Regions from separate parts of the Pandoraea sp. LA3 genome, predicted to be linked through region 2. Evidence: predicted binding sites of a transcription regulator. Region 2 holds the regulator's gene; the other holds the start of a gene.
The links. The regulator sigma-54, encoded in region 2, starts transcription at its own class of promoters, with help from an activator protein. The targets are predictions, from matches to a motif close to TGGCANGNAANCTGCTTT.

Region 1 (7,328 bases), on a different contig from region 2:
TTACCCGAATGTCGTGCGCTCCTTCTATTAGTTGCGCAATGCCGACCCGCATTTACCGGCTTGTTTTTCATTTGCCTTTCGTTCCGTTACATCCCGATCACATCCCAATCGTTACGTAACGTTACCCGTAACGCCCCCCGTAACGGGAACGCCAATTCCTCTGTTTTTCGCCATTTCCCGATGGCGTTAACCCTGACTCTCCTCATCCCCTTTGCCATCCCGATCTCTCGATTCGAAAGATTCTTGTTTTCCGAAACGCAAATAAATACAGGCTTTTCAGCCGATTCGAGAAAAAACTAGAAGAGTTATTCAAACCGTGAATCTTCGGTTGGCACACCTCTTGCAGATATCCCTGCATCGCAACGCTAAAGATCACGAGGGACACCATGATCGTTGGCAATACCAAACAAACGATGCACGGCGCCGCGGCCATCTCGGCAGAGCGTCAACGCATCTCGGCAAAACAGCAAAGCGCTGCGGCCGACACCGATCGTAGAGGCGCAAGCCCAGGGAGGGGCGGTGAAGAAGGCGGTGGCGTACGCGCCACCGCCACACCGACCGAAGTGGCAAACGCTCGCAGCAGCAACACGCATTCGGCCCATGCGATGACGGGCCCCGATAGCGCAGTCGTCAACGCGCTCCTGTTCGCACTCATCGCACAACGCATGAACAACCGATTGGCTGCACAAGACGTGCTCGCCTGATTACGACAAAGACCAGAGGACTCCATCATGAAAAACATCCAACGCACCCTTCTCGCTTCCGCCGTTATCCTCGCCGTCGTCACGATGACCGGCTGCGCAAGCTCCGGCTCCGGCGGCACCAGTGGCTCGCTCGGCGATGGTGGCGGCAGCGGCACCACGGCTGGCACCGGTAGCGGCGGCGGTTCGGGCGCAGGCACCGTGCCCGACGGCTCGGGCAGCGGTAATGGCAACGGTAGCGGCAATGGCAACGGCAACGGAAATGGAAACGGCAACGGCAACGGGAATGGCAATGGCAATGGAAACGGTAACGGTGGCACTGGCGCCTCGGCCAACCCCATCGGCACCGTGGCAGCCACGGCCAGCACGGGTGTCGTAACGCAGGTCGGCAAGACGGTCAGCGATCTGGGCACGGTCGTCGGCAGCACGAACCTGCCGCTGGTCAGCTCGCAAACGCAAAGCGGCCTGGCGGGCGCCACGACCAAGACTGGCGACGCCGTGCAATCGATCGGCAACGGCCTGACGAACGGCCTGGGCAAGCTGGGTTCCGGCAACGACGTGCTCAACCCGACGCTCACCGGTGTGACAGGCGCCGTGACCAACCTCGGTCAGGCCGGTCAGCAACTCGGGAACGCCGTGGCGGGTCTCGGCCAGACCACGGGCCTCGACAAGATCGCGCCGGTAGGCAGCGTGACCACGCTGCTCGGCGGTGTCGTGAGCGCGGTCGGTGGCGCAGGCGCCGCCCTCGGCACGGGGCTGACGGACACCGTCAACAGCGCGCCGGTGCAGCAACTGACCTCGGGTCTGTCGAAGACCATCACGCCGATCACCACGGTCGTGACCAACACCACGCAAACCGTGGGCAACGCAACGGGCCTCGGCACGCCGGTGGCCGGTCTGCTGGCACAAGTCGGTGGCGGTCTGGCCGGCGTGGGCACCAAGATCGGTGGTCAGATCAACAACCCGATCGCGAAGGATCTCGGTGGCGTCGTCACCGGTGTCGGCAACACGGTGGCCAGCCTTGGCGGTCTCGTGCACGGCACGCCGACCAGCACCAACCCGCTCGCACCGCTCACCTCGGCCCTCGGCGGCCTGTCGGGTGTCGTGGGTGGCGGCACGGGCACGGGTAGCGGCCCGCTCGCCCCGGTCACGAATCTCGTCTCCGGTCTGACGGGCGCCCTCGGCGGTGCCGCAGGCGGCGCCTCGGGCAACAACCCGCTCGCCCCGGTCACGAACCTCGTCTCCGGTCTGACGGGTGCCCTCGGCGGCGCCACGGGCGGTGCCTCGGGCAGCAACCCGCTCGCCCCGGTCACGAACCTCGTCTCCGGTCTGACGGGTGCCCTCGGCGGCGCCACGGGCGGTGCCTCGGGCAGCAACCCGCTTGCCCCGGTCACGAACCTCGTCTCCGGTCTGACGGGCGCCCTCGGCGGCGTTACGGGCGGCGCAGGCGCCTCGGCAGGCTCGGGCGGCGCGTCGGCCGGCGGCAGCGCCTCGGCGTCGGGCAACGTCCTCGCCCCGGTGACCACGCTGCTCGGTTCGGTGACGGGTGCAGTCGGCGGCGCAACGTCGGGCAGCGGCAGCAACAGCGGCGGCCCGCTCGCACCGGTGACCGGCTTGCTCGGCGGCCTGCTCGGCGGCGGCAAGAAGTAATCCGGCGCGCTGAATCCACCACGCCATCACAGACGAACAGGCCACCGATCATGACCCGCGCGATTCCACCGCCAGCCTGCGACCGCCGCGATCCGGCCCTCGCTCCGATGCCCACGCATCGGACCGGGCTGGCCCGGATCCGGCTCACCCGACACGCCGCACGTACCCAACGGCATCACAGCGAGCGGCCCCGGTTTCTCAAATGGAAATAGCGGTACCTGACGGTAAGCCTCACAACGAAACGGCATCAATGCGCGGTCCCCCGCCAGCCAACATTCAGAACGACCAAGGGAGATAGACATCATGAGCAACGCACTTCAACGCACCCTCCTGGCTTCGGCCGCCATCGCAGCCATCGCCCTGACCGGCTGCTCCAGCGGCGGCGGCGGCAGCGGCGCCACCTCGGCCGGCACGACCGGCACCCCGAACGCCGTGGGCACGACCGCCGCCGGCGCCGGTGGTGTCGTGAGCTCCGCCGGCAACGTCGTGAGCGCACTCGGCGATCAGGTCGCCAGCACGCAACTGCCGCTGGTCTCGCAGCAAACGTCGCAAGGTATGGGCGGCGCGCTCAAGAGCACCGGCAACGCTGTCACCGACCTGGGCAACGGCGTGAGCGCCGGCCTGGGCCAGACAGGTACGTCGGCGGATACGGTCGGCATCACGCTCGCCAGCACGGGTCCCGCGTTGACGGATCTGGGCAAGGCCGGCGTGTCGCTCGGCAGCGGCGTCGCAGGCATCACCAAGGGCAACCCGCTCGAAGGCACGCCGGTCGACACGCTGGTCGGTGCGGTCGGCAACGTCGTAAGCACCGTGGGGCAGGCCGGTATCGCCGGCGGCGCCATCGCCAGCCAGGCCTTCACAGGCGGGCCGGTGACGCAGGTCACGAAGACGCTTTCGTCTGCGGTCAACCCGATCACCAACGTGGTCTCCGACACGACCCGCACGGTGGGTAACGCGACCGGTCTCGGCTCGCCGTTGAATGGCCTGCTGGGCACGGTCGGCGGCACGGTGGCATCGCTCGGCACGCAGATCGGCGGCACCTCGTCGAATGGCGTCGTGAAATCGCTCGGCAATACCGTCACCGCGACCGGCAACACCGTGTCGACGCTCGGCGGATTCGTCAACGGCTCGACGTCGACCGGTTCCTCGAACCCGTTCGGCTCGCTGCTCGGCGGTCTGGGTAACACCGCAGCCGGTGGCGGCAGCAGCAGCGCCAACCCGCTCGGCTCGCTGACCGGCCTGCTCGGCGGATTGGGCGGCTCCAGCGGCGGCCCGCTCGCCCCGGTCACGGGTCTGCTCGGCAGCCTCGGCGGCGCCACGGGCGGCAGCAACCCGCTCGCGCCGGTGACCGGCCTGCTCGGCGCCACGTCTGGCGGCAGCGGCAGCAGCAGCCCCCTCGCCCCCGTCACGAGCCTGCTCTCGGGCGTGACGAACAGCGCGGGCGGCAGCACCGGTGGCGCCAACGGCCTGCTCGTCATCATCCAACCGGTGACGAACCTGCTCGGCAGCGTGGCGAGCGTCGGCAAGTAACTGATGCAGTACGTGGCCCGGCGCGCCTTCGCGCCGGCCACACAACCAACAACAATCGATAAGGAGATGCCATGGCCCGCTTCATATCCGACACCGGCGTTCTGATGCGCGGTCATGGCGACGCCGCCCCGCAAGTCTCCGAACCCTCGGCAATGCGCGACACCAGCAATGGTTACGCCGGCAGCCACAGCCATAACACGTACGGTGCCGACACCGGCACCGCTTCCGGCGCCACCCTGGCATCTGCCCCCACGCATTCGGCAAATGGCGCGAACGGGATGCATGGGACGAATGGCACGAATGGAACGCACGGCACCATGAGCGACCGACACACGAACCGTAACGATCTCGTCGCCGGTATCGTCCGCTCACTCGGACGCCGGCTCGCCGTGTACACCGCGCTCTATCACGCGGCGCTGGCCGAACAGCTCGGTCTGAACGTCACCGATCTGAACGCGCTCGACCTGATTCTCGAACTCGAATCGATTACCGCCGGACAACTCGCCGAACTCATGGGTGTGAGCTCCGGCGGCATCACCACCGTCATCGACCGGCTGGAGCGTGCCGGCTTCGTCGAGCGCGAGAAAAACCCGCACGACCGCCGCATGGTGATGATTCACCCGATTCAGGAGCGCTGCGCGCAGATCGAGCAATTCCTGTCGTCGGTGTCGCGCGAACTCACGGCGGTGAGCGCTGCGTACGATCAAAGCGAACTCGCCGCCATTCACGATTTTCTGGTGCAGAGCATTCGCACACTCAAGAGCGAGACGTTCCGCCTGCGCTTCGAAGCGGATCAGGACATTGCCGGTCTGGTCTCGAACGCACGCAACACGTCGCCCAAGACCTGAGCCGGATCGACGCGCGCCGGACATCGGTCCGGCAAACGCGCGCTGCACGAGCGATAACCGCTATGACCGCTGTGACCGCATGACGGCCCGCCGTCTGCCCCACCGAGGAGAGATGTCATGACGAACTTTCTGCGTCCCACGTTGCTCACTGCGTTGATTGTCGGCGTGATGGGCGTCACCGGTTGCTCCAGCTCGGGCGGCGGCAGCGGCGCAACCGGCGACACGCCGACGAATCCGAACAACCCCAACAATCCCAATACGCCGACGAACCCGACCAATCCGACGAACCCATCCACGAGCAGCAACGGTGTGGTCAGCTCGGTGGGCTCGGTCGTGAGCGCCGTCGGCAATCAGGTCTCCGGCACGACGATTCCGGGGGTATCGCCGCAAGTCACCCAAGGCGTCGGCGGCGCGGTTGTGCAGACCGGTAACGCCGTCACTGATCTCGGCAAGGGCATCGGCGACGGCCTCGGTCAGCTCGGCAAGACCGGCGCAAACCCCGTCGGCACCACGCTTGCCAGCACCGGCGGTGTCGTCTCGGATCTCGGTAACGCGGCGAAGTCGCTCGGTAGCGGCGTCGCAGGTATCGGCAACAGCGGCCCGCTCGCGAATACACCGGTGAGCACGCTCACGAATGCGCTCGGTCAGGTTGTCGTCACCGTCGGTCAGGGCGGCGTGACGGGCGGTCAGGCGCTCACGCAGGCATTGACCAGCCCACAGGTCGTGCAAGCCACCGCAGCGCTATCGTCGGCCATCACGCCGATCACGAGCACGCTGGTCACGACAACGCAGACGGTCGGCAACACCACCGGCCTCGGCGCGCCGGTCGCCGGTCTGCTCGGCACCCTCGGCGGCGCATTGAACGCCACCGGCGCGCAAGTAAAGGCGAGCGCCCCGAACGCCGTCGTCGCCAGTCTCGCCAATCCGTTGACGGCACTCGGCAATACCGTGACCAGCGCCGGCGGACTGCTCACGGGCAGCACCGGCACGACGTCACCCAATGCGCTGGGCAACATTCTGGCGAACGTCGGCAACACCACCGCGACGCCCACGACGGCCACCGGCAACAATCCGCTTGGCGCCCTCACCGGACTGCTTGGCGGCCTGGGTGGATCGACCGGAGCATCGGGCAATCCGCTGGGGACTGTGACGGGATTGCTCGGCGGCGTGACGAATGGCTCGGGATCATCCGGCAGCAATCCGTTGGGGGCCGTCACCGGTCTGCTCGGCGGTGTGACGAGCGCCGCGGGCGGTGCAGGAGGTACGGGAGGTACGGGCACGAGTAACCCGCTCGCACCTGTCACCAGCTTGTTGAGCACTGTCACGACACCGCTGACGTCGATTGCGAGCACGGGCTCAGGCGGGACCAGCGGCGCGGGGGGATTGCTTGCCCCGGTGACCGGATTGCTCGGAGGATTGGGCAAGTAATATCGATCGCGCACCGATCACGCAAGTCGAAGGATCGCGAGGGGGAACCGCTATCGGCGTGCAGGCGTCGAGTGCGGCGTAAGACGGCAACGCCCGGACAGTGAAGCGACACTGTCCGGGCGTTGCCGTTTTCGATCGTTTTTTTACGTCGCATTCGATCCGTTTTCGTACCGTCTTCGCGCCATGAGCACTCACTTCCCGCGCGCGTGCAAACCGTGGCGAATGAGCCATATTTGATTTCCGCCGGCAAACACGTCGATCAGAATCGATCGCCCTCTCCACCACGATGCTTCGCGCTCCGGCCACAAGCCGGGAGCGTGACACGTGGTGGTTTTTCACCATCGCATCGATGACTTCCATGCAGATTTCGACTGGCGCCCTCAGACCGACGATTTACGCTTCCCTGCTCACTGCCCGCGCCGCAAACGAACCGCACGCGCCGGCAGCCCCCACTTTCAACACACCACGAAAAGCGTCTGAAACGCTCGCCCACACGACCGACAGCACCGAACCATGGGCCGGTCATACTCGCCAGATTAGCGAGCGTCGCCTCGCAGACGATCAATGGCGACGCACGCTACAGAACATGGGCGCGCTCCCGGACAGCGCCCCGTTGTCGGATCGCCCTCACCCGCTGAACGATCGCCTGCACAAGCTGACGCAAGTGTGGCTGGATGTGCTGAAAAATTCGTCGTTCAGATCCGGCGACAGAGTTCGCACTGAATTCGATTCGTTATCCGAATCAATTCGCCGACAACAGGCGGACGTCTACAGGAACGTCGTCGCACAGATGACGCCGCTCGTAGGCCCGGACGCCGCACATGACTCGGCGCAAGAGACGTCGAAACTCGTTGCCATCGCACGCCGAGTCGATGAAATCGACGCGTGGATCGCGTCGCGAGAGGGACGGCGGACACCGTCGGATTTGCTCGAACAACGTAACGTAATGGCAGCGGCTCTGGTGAATCATGATGTCTATTTCGACGAAGCCGTGCCCCACATCCTTCCTGCACGGGTGCAGCGTCTGCGCAGTTACGACAGGAACGGGCCAGGGCAATCGGGCTATTTCGGTGCCGTCTATACCGATTCACTCGGCGACAAAATCATCGTGGCGAATCGCGGCACGGAAATGGGGATTTCGGGACGTTCCGGCATCGACTGGCAGCAGAAC
Region 2 (7,328 bases):
GATAGCGAAAATCAATCCAGGCCGGGCACTAGAGGTCGCCCGGGAGGTGTTGCGCACTGAAGCCGACGCCATCGAACGCGTGTCCGCGCACCTCGACGACAGCTTCTTCGAAGCGGTCTCGCTTCTGCTCGCCTGCAAGGGACGCGTGGTCGTCACCGGGATGGGCAAGTCGGGCCATATCGGCCGCAAACTTGCCGCCACCTTCGCCAGCACCGGCACCCCCGCCTTCTTCGTACACCCGGCCGAGGCCAGCCACGGCGACCTCGGCATGATCACGGCCGACGACGTCGTCGTCGCCCTGTCGAACTCGGGCGAAACGGGTGAATTGGTCAGCATCCTGCCGATGATCAAGCGCATCGGCGCCAAGCTCATCGCCATGACCGGCAACGCCGCCTCCAGCCTCGGACGCCTGTCCGACGTGCATCTCGACGCCCACGTCGAGAAGGAAGCGTGCCCGCTTGGTCTTGCGCCTACGGCCAGCACCACGGCAGCCCTCGCACTGGGCGACGCCCTCGCCGTCACGCTGCTCGACGCGCGCGGTTTCGGCGCCGAGGACTTCGCCCGCTCGCATCCGGGCGGCGCGCTCGGCCGGCGTCTGCTCACGTTCGTGCGCGATGTCATGCGCACCGGCGACGCCATCCCCCGCGTGCGCTCCGACGCCAATCTCTCCGACGCGCTGATCGAGATGACCGCCAAAGGCCTCGGCATGACCGCGATCGTGGACGCCGATGACCGGGTCGTCGGTATCTTTACCGACGGCGATTTGCGTCGTTTGTTCAAGCGTACGCTCGATTTCACTTCGCTGAAGCTGGCCGACGTCATGAAGGCCGGCCCGCGTACCATCGGCCCGGACCATCTCGCCGCAGAAGCCGCCGAGCTGATGGAGCGCTTCGGCATCATGCAACTGCTCGTGACCGAGAACGACCGCCTCGTCGGTGCGCTGAACGTCCACGACCTGTTCGCCGCCAAGGTCGTGTGAGTTTCCCGTCCATGAGTCATCCCAGCATCACGCCATTCGACGCTAACGACGCCACCGCACGGGCGGCGCGTCTGCGCGTCATGGTGTTCGACGTCGACGGTGTGCTCACCGACGGCGGCCTGCGCTACGGCCCGGCAGGCGAAGTCATCAAGACGTTCGATTCGCTCGACGGGCACGGCCTGAAGCTGCTCGCCGAAGCCGGTATCGTCACGGCCATCATCACCGGACGTCAGTCCGACATCGTCGCCAAACGCGCGTCGGACCTGCGCGTCGCACACGTCTACCAAGGGGTGCACGACAAGCGCGCCGCGTTCGAGGACCTGTGCGCCAAGGTGTCCGTGACGGCCGACGTGTGCGGCCACATCGGCGACGACTGGCCCGATCTGCCGGTGCTCACGCGCGTGGGCTTCGCGGCTTGCCCGGCCAATGCGCACGCCGAAGTGAAGGCGCGCTGCCACTGGATCGCCGACACGCGCGGGGGCGAAGGCGCCGTGCGCGAACTGTGCGACTTCATCCTGCGCGCGCAGGGGCGTTACGACGCCCTGCTCGCCGAAGCGCTCGCCTGACGCGTCGAGGGAACCGATCCACTCATGGCCATTCAACGCGTCTCTCCGTCTACGCTGCTTGCCATCGTCGTTCTGGCGGGGCTGGCAGCGGGCACGTACTGGCTGGTGCAGCGCACGCTGCCCTCGGACGCCGATCGCGCGCCGTACGTGAAGCAACACATCCCCGACTACTATGCCGACGACATGGTGATCTCCATGTTGTCGCCGAACGGCACGACGCAGTACCGTGTCAACGCCGTTCACATGACGCACTTCGAAGACGATCAGACGACGGCCATGACGATGCCGGCCGTGCGCGCCTTTACCCCGGATCAGCCGGAGGTGACCGCCACGAGCAAGCGCGGCACGCTCAACGCTGACATGTCGATCGTCGATCTCTACGACGACGCTGTCGTGGTGCGTCAGCCGGGACCGCGCGACCCGGAAATGCGCGCGCTCTCCGAGCACTTTCAGGTGCTCGTGAATGAAGACATCGTGCGTACCGAAAAGCCCGTGCAGTTGTTCCGCGGGGCATCCGTGATGTACGGCGATGGCATGATTTTCAATAACATCACGCGCGCCGTACAATTGCTCGGCAATGTCCACGGCACGATCCAGCCGGCGGAGCTGGGCGGAAAACCGCCTCCCCGTCAGTCCGCTGCGCCCACCGCGCCGAGCGCGCCACCTCAGACTAAACAGGGCTCCAAGACCCCATGACCGATCGCCTTCACCTGCGACCCGCCTTCTCGTCCCTGCGTACGCTTCGTGCCCTGCGCGCGCTGGCCGCCGCCTTCGCCGTTCTCGGCGCGCTGGCCTCGCCGCTCGCCCACGCCGAACGCGCCGACCGCGACAAGCCGCTCAACATCGAGTCGGATCACATGAGCTATGACGACCTCAAGCAGGTCAACATCTTCACGGGCAACGTGACGATGACCAAGGGGACGATTCTCCTCAAGGCCGATCGCGTCGAAGTGACTCAGGATCCGGAGGGCTATCAGTACGCCACGGCTTACTACAAGCCGGGCGGCCCGCTCGCCTACATGCGTCAGAAGCGCGACGGCATGGACGAATACATCGACGGGTGGGGCCAGACGATCTATTACAACGGCAAGACCGAAGTCGCCACGCTCACCACGCAAGCCACGCTCAAGCGTCTGGCCGGCGGTACCAAAGTGCTCGACGAGATTCACGGCAGCGTGATCACGTACGACACCTACAATGAGGTCTACACCGCCAACAGCGGCTCGGATCAGGTCAACGCCAACAATCCGAACGGCCGTGTGCGCGCCACCCTCGCCCCGCGCAATGCCACGGGTGCGCAGGCAACGCCGCCTGGCGCGAGCAAGCCGGCCGCAGCCCCCAAGGGCGATATGTCGCCGCTGTCGCCCTCCAAGTCCATCGGGAATCCGCGTGAGTAATTCTGCCAACAGCACCGCCAGCAGCAACGCCTCGACCATCAATCAGGGCGCGGGCCTCGCCGGCAAGCCGAGCGCACTCGTCGTACGCTCGCTCAAGAAGCAGTACGGCGCGCGTACCGTCGTGAAGGACGTGTCGCTCGACGTGAAGAGCGGCGAGGTCGTCGGACTGCTCGGACCGAACGGTGCCGGCAAGACCACGTCGTTTTACATGATCGTGGGTCTGGTGCCCGCCGACGACGGCGAAATTCAGCTCGACGGCAACCTCATCAGCGAACTGCCGATTCACGAGCGCGCCCGCATGGGCGTGTCGTATCTGCCGCAGGAAGCGTCGGTATTCCGCAAGCTCACGGTCGAAGACAACATTCGCGCCGTGCTCGAATTGCAGGTCGATGCGAACGGCAAGCCGCTCAAGCGCGACGAAATCGAGCGCCGTATCGAATCGCTGCTCGACGAGCTTCAGGTGAGCCATCTGCGCGAGAATCCGGCCATGTCGCTCTCGGGCGGCGAGCGTCGTCGCGTGGAAATCGCGCGTGCGCTGGCCACGCAGCCGCGTTTTATTTTGCTCGACGAACCGTTCGCGGGCGTCGATCCGATCGCGGTGCTGGAAATTCAGCGCATCGTGCGCTTCCTGAAGGACCGTGGCATCGGTGTCCTGATTACCGATCACAACGTGCGTGAGACGCTCGGCATCTGCGATCACGCCTACATCATCAGCGAAGGCTCGGTGCTCGCCGCCGGCACACCTGACCAGATCGTCGCGGACGAAAGCGTCCGTCGCGTGTATCTGGGCGAAAATTTCCGGATGTAAAGCAAATTTTTCGCATGTAAACCCTGCCTCCGATAGGAGGTCAGGCCGGTTCCGTTGGCGTGACAAAGCCTCTACAATGAAGGCGAGACACGCTATGAAACCGACTCTTCAACTCCGCACCTCGCAGCACCTGACCCTCACGCCGCAGTTGCAGCAATCGATCCGGTTGTTGCAACTGTCGACGCTCGAACTTCAGCAGGAAGTCGAGCACGCCCTCACCCAGAACCCGATGCTCGAACGCGAGGACGATTGGCTCGCCGGCTCGGTGCGTGTGGGTACCGACGGGTCGCTGCGCAACGAGCGGAGTTCGTCGTCCAGTAGTTCGAACGACAGCGCGGAACCCGCCAATGGTCACGACGAAGCCCGTGAGCTGGACGGCGAGGCCCGCTTCGACGACAACGCCCAGGACAACGGCAGCGACTGGAGCCTGAACGACTTTGCCCGCTCGGGCAGCGCATCGGACGACGACGACAACGCGCGCCCGCAACTGCACGTCGACCATCCCAACCTCCGCGAACATCTGCTGGCCCAGTTGCGCCTGACCAAGGCCAGTCCGCGCGACCGCGCGCTGGTGGAGTTTCTGATCGAGTCGCTCGACGAAGACGGCTATCTCGGCTCCCTGCTCGACGAAATTCAGGCGGAAATGCCCGAAGAACTGGCGCTCGAGACCGAAGAGATCAACGCAGCGCTCGCCCTCCTGCAAAGCTTCGATCCGGCGGGCGTGGGTGCCCGCAGCCCGGCGGAATGCCTGCGGTTGCAGCTTCAGCGTCTGCCCGCCAGCAGCGTGCGTACGCTCTCGCTTCGCATCGTCACCGATCACCTGGAATTACTGGCCGCGCGCGATTACACCCGCCTGCGCCGCCTGCTCGGCGTGACCGAGGATGGCCTGCGCGCCGCCCATCAACTGATCCGCTCGCTGGACCCGTTCCCGGGCGCGGCGTATGGCTCGCCGCAGGCCGACTACGTCGTGCCGGACGTGCTGGTACGCAAGCAGGGAAGCGGCTGGACGGCCGAACTCAACCCGGAAGTCATGCCGCGTCTGCGTATCAACGAAATGTACGCGCGGATTCTGCGAAACAACCGGAACGATCCGGGCACCGGCAACCTCCAACAGCAGTTGCAGGAAGCGCGCTGGCTGATCAAGAACATCCAGCAACGCTTCGACACGATCCTGCGGGTCGCGCAGGCCATTGTCGAGCGTCAAAAGAACTTCTTCACGCATGGCGAAATCGGCATGCGGCCCTTGGTTTTACGCGAGATTGCTGATACGCTGGGTTTACATGAATCCACGATTTCACGGGTGACGACGAGTAAGTACATGCTCACTCCATTTGGAACCTTCGAGCTCAAGTACTTCTTCGGGTCACACGTGGCAACGGAAGCCGGAGGCGCTGCGTCATCGACCGCCATCCGCGCACTCATCAAGCAACTCATAGGAGCAGAAGACCCGCAGAGCCCCCTTTCCGACAGCCGAATCGCGGAACTGCTGGCAGAGCAAGGTTTTGTGGTGGCGCGGCGCACCGTCGCGAAATACCGCGAGGCCATGCGAATCCCCGCAGTGAACTTGCGCAAATCTTTGTAGGACAGTCCTGGTGCGCCATGTTGGCGACTGGGGCATAACGCCGCAGTGCGACATTGCGTCTCGTCAATGGCTCGCGCTCATGCCAGCCAGCGTCAACGATGACGCGGCGTGCACTTCGGCATTTCAGCAAGGAGAGCAGCTATGAATCTTCAGATCAGTGGACATCATCTCGAAGTCACGGCATCACTGAAAGAATATGTCGTCAACAAGCTTGAACGCGTGTTGCGGCATTTCGATCAGGTCATTAGTGTCGAGGTGATCCTTTCTGTCGACAAGTCCAAGGAGAAAGCGGGACGCCAGAACGCGAGCGTCACGGTGAATCTCAAGGGCAAGGAAATTTTCGTCGAGAAGTGTGACGAGAATATGTATGCCGCCATCGACAAGCTGATCGACATGCTCGACCGCAAGGTAGTGCAGTACAAGGACAAGGTTCAGGATCACGGTCGCGAGGCTATCAAGCACCACCAACTCCCTCCTGAGGCGGAACCGCTGCAATAAGCTCGGTTCAGGCGTGGTCATCGCATTGACTGACACTGACGAAAACCCGCAAGGAACCACCCGAGCGTATATCCGTCTCTCGTAAGTCTGGCAACACCCACCGCGGGGCCGTAGTACGGCCCCTTTTGTATGGTTCGGCCCAGTTCGGTGTCACTCCGCGAGCACGGCGGCGGGTGGTCTATAATGCGAGGTCAATCGGGGGTTGGAGGGCGACTAAGCGTTCGCCCGCATTACAAGATGAACCGTTTATTCAAACTCTTACCTGAGTCCAACATCCTGCTTGGACTGTCCGTCACCAGCAAGAAGCGCGTCTTCGAGCAAGTCGGCCTTCTCTTCGAGAAGAATGCCCAGCTCCTGCGCGCTACGGTCACTGACAACCTGTTCGCCCGCGAACGTCTGGGTTCCACCGGACTCGGCGAAGGGGTCGCGATCCCGCACGGCCGCATCAAAGGGCTGAAGCATCCGATGGCGGCATTCATCCGCCTCGAAGAAGCCATTCCTTTCGAAGCGCCTGACGGCCAGCCGGTGTCCCTGCTGTTTTTCCTGCTGGTGCCCGAACAGGCCACGCAGCAGCATCTCGAGATCTTGTCCGAAATTGCGCAGTTGCTTTCCGACCGCACAATGCGCGAGACACTGATCAACGCCCCGAGCGCGAACGAGATCCATACCGCACTCGCGAACTGGCAGCCCTGATCCGGGCGCCATCCGGTACGAACCGCCGCGAACACAGACGACTTCAATAGCTCTCACATCCAACCGAACGAGGCGACGCGGTGGAACTGACCGGCATCAACGCGCAAAGCATTTTCGACGACAACGCGGCGACGCTGCGTCTGTCGTGGCTCACGGGCCATGAGGGGTGGGAGCGCGGATTCACGCCCGAGAGCGTGGCTACGGCCACCTCCAGCGCCGACCTCGTGGGTCACCTGAACCTCATCCACCCGAACCGGATTCAGGTGCTCGGCGAGGCCGAGTTGCGCTATTACCAGCGCCTCACGGACGAGAACCGCAAGCGTCATATGGGTGAAGTCATCGCACTGGAACCGCCGTTCCTCGTGGTGGCAGACGGCCTGGAAGCGCCGCCCGATCTGGTGCTGCGCTGTACTCGCTCCTCGACGCCGCTGTTCACCACGCCGCTGTCCACGGCGTCGGTCATCGACAGCCTGCGCCTGTACATCTCCCGCGTGTTTGCCCCGCGATGCACGATGCACGGCGTTTTCATCGATATTCTCGGGATGGGCGTGCTGCTCACCGGCGATTCGGGTCTGGGCAAGAGCGAACTCGGCCTTGAGCTGATCAGCCGTGGACACGGCCTGGTGGCCGACGATGCCGTCGATTTCGTGCGACTTGGCCCCGATTTCGTGGAAGGTCGCTGCCCGCCGCTGCTGCAAAACCTGCTGGAAGTCCGCGGCCTGGGCTTGCTCGACATCAAGACGATCTTCGGTGAGACGGCCGTACGCCGCAAAATGAAGCTCAAACTGATCGTGCAACTGGTGCG

Region 1: a site for sigma-54 is predicted at 2,481-2,498, ahead of C5N93_RS18480 (collagen-like triple helix repeat-containing protein). Genes of this name have one in related genera too.

The regions. Positions count from the first base shown of each region.
Region 1 covers NZ_PTPY01000035.1:679,373-686,700, reverse strand. The annotation lists gene C5N93_RS18490 (hypothetical protein) at 387-704, shown strand; gene C5N93_RS18485 (collagen-like triple helix repeat-containing protein) at 732-2,351, shown strand; gene C5N93_RS18480 (collagen-like triple helix repeat-containing protein) at 2,655-3,881, shown strand; gene C5N93_RS18475 (MarR family transcriptional regulator) at 3,953-4,729, shown strand; gene C5N93_RS18470 (collagen-like triple helix repeat-containing protein) at 4,847-6,157, shown strand; gene C5N93_RS18465 (hypothetical protein) at 6,516-7,328, shown strand, end outside.
Region 2 covers NZ_PTPY01000034.1:214,892-222,219, forward strand. The annotation lists gene C5N93_RS15135 (KpsF/GutQ family sugar-phosphate isomerase) at 1-979, shown strand, start outside; gene C5N93_RS15140 (HAD family hydrolase) at 991-1,545, shown strand; gene lptC (LPS export ABC transporter periplasmic protein LptC) at 1,570-2,241, shown strand; gene lptA (lipopolysaccharide transport periplasmic protein LptA) at 2,238-2,942, shown strand; gene lptB (LPS export ABC transporter ATP-binding protein) at 2,980-3,750, shown strand; gene C5N93_RS15160 (RNA polymerase factor sigma-54) at 3,845-5,332, shown strand; gene raiA (ribosome-associated translation inhibitor RaiA) at 5,474-5,830, shown strand; gene ptsN (PTS IIA-like nitrogen regulatory protein PtsN) at 6,068-6,523, shown strand; gene hprK (HPr(Ser) kinase/phosphatase) at 6,604-7,328, shown strand, end outside.